DNA from 2 places in the Aeromonas sp. FDAARGOS 1415 genome. Region 1 is predicted to be linked to the other one. Evidence: predicted binding sites of a transcription regulator. Region 1 holds the regulator's gene; the other holds the start of a gene.

What was found. Region 1 encodes MetJ, which represses methionine synthesis genes. Its sites were predicted from a motif close to AGANNTCTAGANNTCT; they were not measured.
Region 2: metN (methionine ABC transporter ATP-binding protein MetN) is a predicted target of MetJ. The motif match lies at 2,056-2,071, and genes of this name have one in related genera.

What each region holds. Positions count from the first base shown of each region.
Region 1 is NZ_CP077363.1:1,956,549-1,960,377, forward strand. It holds gene I6L45_RS09385 (aromatic amino acid transport family protein) at 1-598, shown strand, start outside; gene I6L45_RS09390 (tRNA-binding protein) at 672-1,010, opposite strand; gene I6L45_RS09395 (AraC family transcriptional regulator) at 1,094-1,834, opposite strand; gene metJ (met regulon transcriptional regulator MetJ) at 1,870-2,193, opposite strand; gene metB (cystathionine gamma-synthase) at 2,402-3,580, shown strand; gene I6L45_RS09410 (bifunctional aspartate kinase/homoserine dehydrogenase II) at 3,580-3,829, shown strand, end outside.
Region 2 is NZ_CP077363.1:475,891-479,719, reverse strand. It holds gene metQ (methionine ABC transporter substrate-binding lipoprotein MetQ) at 1-217, opposite strand, end outside; gene I6L45_RS02265 (methionine ABC transporter permease) at 244-897, opposite strand; gene metN (methionine ABC transporter ATP-binding protein MetN) at 878-1,921, opposite strand; gene I6L45_RS02255 (hypothetical protein) at 2,396-2,851, shown strand; gene ppgK (polyphosphate--glucose phosphotransferase) at 2,907-3,650, opposite strand; gene queG (tRNA epoxyqueuosine(34) reductase QueG) at 3,735-3,829, opposite strand, start outside.

The DNA of each region.
Region 1 (3,829 bases):
CGCCATCTCCGGCTTTGCCAACGTGCAGCGCCGGGAATATGGCGAGCAGGCGGAGGCCAAGAGCGGCCTGATCCTGCGCAATACCACCGTCATGCTGGTGGGCTTCGTGCTCTTCTTCGTCTTCTCCTGCGTGCTGAGCCTCTCCCCGGCCCAGCTGGCCGAGGCCAAGGCCCAGAACGTTTCCGTGCTCTCCTATCTCGCCAACATCACCGACAACCCGGTGATCGTGACCCTGGGGCCGCTCATCGCCTTCATAGCCATCAGCTCTTCCTTCCTCGGCCACTTCCTGGGTGCCCGCGAAAGCCTCAAAAGCCTGCTCGCCAAGCCCACCGGCCTGTCGCTGGCGAAGGCGGACAAGCTCGGCATCGCCCTGATGTTCTTCGCCATCTGGGGGGCGGCCGTCATGAACCCGGGCATCCTGGGGTTGATGGAAACCCTCTCCGGCCCTGTCATCGCCATGATCCTCTTCATCATGCCGGTGGTGGCCATCTACAAGGTGGAGGCGCTGGCCCGCTTCCGTCACGGCTGGGTGAACGGCTTCATCCTGCTGACCGGTGCCCTGGCGGTGTCGGCCCTGCTCTTCAGCCTGATGAAGTGACCGCGTTTCGCGAACAGCAAAAAGAGAGAGGCGACCCCGGGGTCGCCTCTCTCTTTTCATGGGGCCTGCTGCGTCAACCCAGCCTGGCACCGTTCTCCACCGCCTGCTCAGGGATGGCGATCACCACGGCGCCATCCGGGCGGTAGAAGCCGGTCAGCAGGAACTCCGACTGGATGGGCCCTATCTGCTTGGGGGGGAAGTTGACCACGGCGACGATCTGGCGCCCCACCAGATCCTCCGGTCGATAGAGGTCGGTGATCTGGGCGCTGCTCTTGCGCACCCCGAGCTCGGGCCCAAAATCCGCCCACACCTTGTAGGCAGGCTTGCGCGCCTCGGGGAAGGGCTCGACCCGCACCAGGGTGCCGACCCTGAGCTCCACCATCTCGAAATCCTGCCAGCTTATGGTCTGCATCTTGGCTCCTCCTCTGCCATGGCTTGCATGGGCTCCAGCATGCCGTGAAAGGAGGGCGCTGTCTTCGGTGAGGGGCCGTTCGGTTACGGCAGGGAGCCGTTTTGTCGGCGCCAGAGGGTGGGGGTGAGGCCGGTCTCGGCCAGGAAGCGCTCGGCGAAGGCCCCCTGATTCTGGTAGCCGCAGCGACTGGCCACCTCGCCGATGGGCAGGGCGGTCCGGGCCAGCAGGGTGCGGGCCAGCGTCAGGCGCCGCTCCAGGATGTAGCGGGAGACGCTCATGCCCACCTGCTGGCGAAAGGCGTGCTTGAACTGGCTCTGGCCGAGGCAGGCGATGGCGGCGAGCCGCTCGTTGGTGAGGTGCTGGGCGAGGTGGGCCTCGATATGGCGCTGTACCCTGGCGATACGAGGGGCGATGGCGGGCATGCCGCGCCCCTCGGCCAGCAGCCCGAGCCACACCTGATCCATACCGGCCAGATGGCGCCCCTCTGCCACCATGCGGTGCAGAAAGGCGAGATAATGCCGTTGAGTGTCGTCCAGCTCGAGGAAGGGACGTTCACCGAGGGAGTGGGGCAGCCAGTCGCTCTCCTGCACCAGAAACGAGAACGCCGGATCGGCGGCGTAGTCGTGGCGAAGGCCAGGCGGGATGACGCAGACCGACCCCGGGGCGAGGCGGCGGCCCTGGCCCTGCACCTCGATTTCGAGGGGGCCATCCAGGGGGATCACCAGCTGGGCATGGTCATGGCTGTGACTGTGTGTGTCGTGCTGGTAGCGGCGCAGGCTGAAGGGGGAGGCGGATAGCGATGACGCGGCACCGGGCCGCGTCATCGAAGGGAAAGCGTCGTTTGCCATGGGCAGCCGGATCACTCGGCGTCGAAATCTTCGATTTCCTTGCCCAGCGCTTCCATGATGGCACGCGCCTCGGCGGGCACGCTGTCCGGATGATCCTTGCGCAGATCGTCGTCGCAAGGCAGCGGCTGGCCGGTGAATGCGTGCAGGAAGGCCTCACAGAGCAGCTCGCTGTTGGTCGCATGACGCAGGTTGTTCACCTGGCGACGGGTGCGCTCATCGGTCAACACCTTGAGCACCTTGAGCGGGATCGAGACGGTAATCTTCTTGACCTGCTCGCTCTTCTTGCCGTGCTCCGCATAGGGGCTGACGTAGTCGCCGTTCCACTCTGTACCCATGTTCCACCTGTTCTCGTTTGGCCGTGAGCGCGGATTTTAACCCTTAAGGATTTCAATGGCAATCCAACAGCAAAGCCATTTAGACGTCTGGAAGTGTTGACGGCTTTTTTAAGCTGGCGTAGTGTGGTGCACCATGAGCCTGCAATGGCGGGATGACGCGTGGCAGCAACAGCGAACCGGCGTTTGAAGAGACATCAAGGAGAGTGACATGACCCACAAGGCCACCCTGGCGGTACGCACCGGGATTGAGACAGACACACAGCACGGTGCCGTGGTGCCGCCCATCTACCTCTCCAGCAACTACACCTTCGCCGACTTTGGCGAGCCCCGTCAATACGACTATGCCCGCTCCGGCAACCCGACCCGCACCAATCTGGCGGACGCCCTGGCGGCCCTGGAAGGGGGGGCCGGTGCCGTCGTGACCGGCACCGGCATGGGGGCTGTCCACCTGGTGACCACGGCCCTGCTCAAGGCGGGAGATCTGCTGATCGCTCCCCACGACTGCTACGGCGGCACCTGGCGCCTGTTCGAGTACCTGGCGGCCAAGGGCCACTACCAGGTGCAGTTCGTCGATCAGGGGGACGAGGTGGCACTGGCCGAGGCACTTTCGCAAAAACCTGCGCTGGTGTGGGTAGAGACCCCCTCCAACCCGCTGCTGCGGGTGGTGGACATCGCGGCCATCGCCGAGGCGTCCCACGCTGCGGGCGCCCGTGTGGTGGTGGACAACACCTTCCTCTCCCCCCTGTTGCAGCAGCCGCTGGCGCTCGGGGCGGACGTGGTGGTCCACTCCACCACCAAGTACATCAACGGCCACTCCGACGTGGTGGGCGGGGTCGCCATCGCCAAGGAGCCCGCGCTGGCCGAGTCCCTGGTGTGGTGGGCCAACTGCCTGGGGCTGACCTCAGGTGCGTTCGATTCCTATCTCACCCTGCGGGGCCTGCGCACCCTGGCTCCCCGGCTGCGCACCCATCAGGAGAACACGGATCGCATCCTCGCCTTCCTGCAGACCCAGCCGCTGGTCAAGCGCATCTACCACCCCAGCCTGCCGAGCCATCCGGGCCACGACATTGCGCGCCGTCAACAGTCCGGCTTCGGCGCCATGCTAAGTTTTGAGCTCGATTGCAACGAGGCGGGCATTCGCGCCTTCCTCGCGGGCCTTACCTTCTTCTCGGTGGCCGAGTCCCTCGGCGGGGTGGAGAGCCTGGTGGCCCACCCGGCCAGCATGACCCACAGGGCCATGACACCGGCGGCCCAGCAGGCGGCGGGCATCAGCGCCCAGTTGCTGCGCCTCTCGGTCGGCATCGAACACGGTGAAGATCTGGTGGCCGATCTGGCTAGAGGTTTTGAACAGGCGCAGTTGGCACAACAGGCAGAACAGGTGAAGTAATGGAACAGCAACAGCAAGGAGAGTGTGTGGTGGTGACAGAGGCAGTCTTCAAGCGGCGCCATGTGCACAAGTTCGGCGGCAGCAGCCTGGCGGATCCGGTCTGCTATCGCCGGGTCGCCGCCATCATAGAGCAGCAGGCGGGTGGTCATGAACTGGTGGTGGTCTCCGCCGCTGGCAAGACCACCAACCGGCTGATCCAGCTGGTGGAGCTGGCCGAGGCGGGAGACGAAGCCGCAGGGGAAGCCATCA
Region 2 (3,829 bases), 1.5 Mb from region 1:
GAGCCACGTTAGGGGTGACGTAGTCGGAGAAGGTGACCACTTCGACGGTCAGACCGTATTTCTCCTTGGCCACCTTGGCCGCGGTCTCCACCAGCTCGGTCTCGGGACCGGCGATGGCGCCTACCTTCAGGGTCTTGTTCTCTTCTTTCTGGCCGCAGCCGACCAGTACCAGGGTAGCCAGCAGGGCTGCCGCCGCGGATTTGATGCCCAATTTCATAAAAACCTCCTGTCAGAAATCGACGATTAACGATGATCACATTGTTTGACCAGGCGCTCACCCGCGCTCTGGATGAGTTGAACCAGCACCACCAGGATGACCACGGTGACCAGCATGACGGTCGGATCGAAACGCTGGTAGCCGTAGCGAATGCCCACATCGCCGAGACCACCGCCCCCGATGGCACCGGCCATGGCGGAGTAGTTAACGAGCGTGACGAGCGTGATGATGATGCTGTTGAGGATCCCCGGCAGGGCCTCGGGCAGCAGCACCTTGGCGATGATTTGCAGGGGCTTGGCCCCCATGGCCTTGGCCGCTTCCAGCAGGCCGTCAGGCACTTCCATCAGGGCCCCTTCCACCAGGCGGGCGATGAAGGGGATGCAGCCGACGGTCAGCGGCACGATGGCGGCGATGGTGCCGATGCTGGTGCCGACGATGAAGCGGGTCAGCGGGATGATGGCCACCAGCAGGATGATGAAGGGCACGGAGCGACCGACGTTGACGATGACGCCCAGGGTCCTGTTGAGCACAGGGTTGGCCAGGATCTGGCCGGCCTTGGTCACGTGCAGCGCCACGCCGAGCGGCAGGCCGAGCAGGCAGCCGAACAGGGCGGAGGCAAACACCATGATCAGGGTGTCGCCGAGGGCCGAGATCAGCAGATTAATCATTGCTTCGGACATAACCCATTACCTCCAGCTGAATGTGGTTGTCGATGAAGAACTGCTGGGTGGCCTCGCACTGGGCCTCGTCCCCGAACAGTTCCGCCAGCAGGAAGCCGAACTTGACGCCACCGGCGTACTCGATGTCTGCGCTCAGGATGCTGATGTCGATGTTGAAACGGCGGCTCACCTCGGAAATCAGCGGTGAATCGACGGTGGTGCCGGTGAAGCCGAGCTTCACCAGGGGATAGCTGCCGGGCACCCGATCGCGGCTCATCCGATCCTGATACTCCTGGGGCACTTCCAGGTGGATGGTGGAGTGGATGAAGTCACGGGCCAGCTGGGTCTTGGCATTGCTGAAGAACCAGGCGACCTCGCCCTGCTCGATCAGGCGGCCGTCGCTGATGATGGCCACTTCGTCGCAAATCCCCTTCACCACGTCCATCTCGTGGGTGATGAGCAGTATGGTGAGCCCCAGCTTGACGTTGATCTCCTTGAGCAGGCTCAGGATGGAACGGGTGGTCTGGGGATCCAGGGCCGAGGTGGCCTCGTCGCACAGCAGCACCTTGGGGGCCGGCGCCAGGGCGCGGGCGATGGCGACGCGCTGCTTCTGACCGCCGGACAGCTCGGACGGATAGGCGTGGGCGCGGGCTTCCAGCCCGACCAGGGCCAGCAGCTCATCGACCCTGGCCTGGATCTGCGCCTTGCTCCAGCCCGCCAGTTCCAGCGGGAAGGCGATGTTGGCGGAGACGGTACGGGAGGAGAGCAGGTTGAAGTGCTGGAAAATCATGCCGATCTGGCGGCGAGCCTGGGTCAGATCCCGCTCGCTCAGGGCGACCAGATCCTGGCCGTCGACGATGACCTGGCCCTCGGTGGGGCGCTCCAGCAGGTTGACACAACGAATGAGGGTGCTCTTGCCGGCACCGGAGGCGCCGATCACCCCGAAGATCTTGCCTTGCGGCACATGCAGGCTGACATCACGCAGGGCGTGCACGGCATCACTGCCTTTACCGTAGACTTTGTTGAGACCGATCAACTTAATCATGGATTCTTCCGTGCTAACAGCCTTAAAGCACAGGGCGCTACAGGCGGGTGAACTGGGCAGAGGTTTCACTGGGTGACACTGCCATCATGGAGGATGATGCTAAGATGTCCGGATGGCCGTGTCAACGTATGTTTCTACGTCTAGACGTCTAAAAAATGGATAAGAATTGCCGCTCATTGACTATGGCACAACGGGACATGGGAGAGTCCCAATATTAGATTCTGACATGATGATTCATGGCCGAATATAACCTGGATAATCACCCATAAACTGACGATCTGATGTTTTCTCCCGGGGGCGTGGTGGAAAAATCACCGGTTGTCGTCCCGGCACCGCTGTCCGCCATGCGCGCACTTCTTTTCTTTTATTTCTTCTCCATCTCCTTGATGCAGAACAATAAGTGACCTGTTATCGGCCGGGGCGAGGCGCCGCCTCCTTATACTGGCAGAAGGTGGATGCCAGGAGGGAGGAGAGATGCGATTTCAACAGATCAAGGACCTGATGCTGTATCTCGAACAGCTTCATCACCAGCAGGGGCTCGGTTATGGGCGCCAGATCTCCCGGGTGGACGGGGAACGCAGCCGGATGCTGCTGGCCTATCTGCAGGGGCGGGAGGACGCGGCGGCGGCCCATCTGCACGACTATCGCGAGCAGATGGGGAAGGCGGTCAGGGAGACCTGGCTGGATCAGGGATTCAACGAGGATCTGCTGGCGGAGTGCGAACGCCTGGCGCTGGAGGCCGGGACTCGGCCGGAAGAGATAGTGGCGCTGGCGTCGCGGCAGGAGGAAAAGCTCATCGGCGAGTTGTCACGCCTGGCCCGGGAGTGCCCCACGCCGGGCACGGTGGCACTGCTGAAGGCCCTGGCCTCGATGGCACAATCCCGCCTGACCCGGCTGGTGCACGGGGCCCATCGATTCGACGACATCTGACCCGATGGCTGGGGGCCGGCAAGGGACGGGCCCCCGAGTTCAGAGCGGGGAGGGACTACTCCCCCTCGCGGGACGCACCGTAGAGGGCAGCCCCTATGATGCCGGCCTGGTTGAGGCTGGCCGCCGCGACCAGGGGGGCGCGGGTCTCTATCCTGTCGATGAACTTGTCGAGCTTGGCGGCGCTGCCGCCCCCCAGGATGAAGAGGTCGGGGGAGAAGAGGAACTCCAGCCTGGCGAGGTACTTGTTGAAGCGCTTGCCCCAGCGGCTCCACGAGAGATCCTCGCGCTTGCGCACCGCGTCGGAGCAGTAGTGCTCGGCGACCATGCCCTCCAGGATCAGGTGCCCCAGCTCGGTGTTGGGCAGCAGCTGGCCATTGACGAAGACGGCGGTGCCGATGCCGGTCCCCACCGTGATGAGGATGATGATCCCCTTGCGATCCCGCCCCGTGCCAAAGCGCATCTCGGCGAGGCCGGCCGCGTCGGCGTCGTTCAGCACGTGGCAGGGCAGGCCGGTCACGTCGGCAAACAGATGGGCGACATCGGTCTCAATCCAGCTCTTGTCGATGTTGGAAGCGTTCTTGGCGATGCCGTTGTGGATGGTGGCAGGGAAGCCGCAGCCCACCGGGCCTTTCCACTGGAAGTGCTCGACCAGCGCCTTGAGGGTGTGCGCCACGGCGGCCGGGGTGGCCGGCTGCGGCGTAGGGATGCGGTGGCGCTCGCCAATCAGTTCCCCGGTCTCGGTGTCGACCAGGCAACCCTTGATCCCGGACCCACCAATATCTACTCCCAACATCTGCATCAAAATTTTCCTTTTTATAGTGCCGATGACCAATGGTCGACAGAGCATGAAAAAATGGCTGCGATCCGACAAGGGTCAGATCGTCTATGCGTGATCCGGCAGACCTTTTTCGATGCAGCGGATCAGCAAACGAGTCTTTTTATTCTCATCTTGCTGGCGCCTGGCCAGGGTGGCCAGGG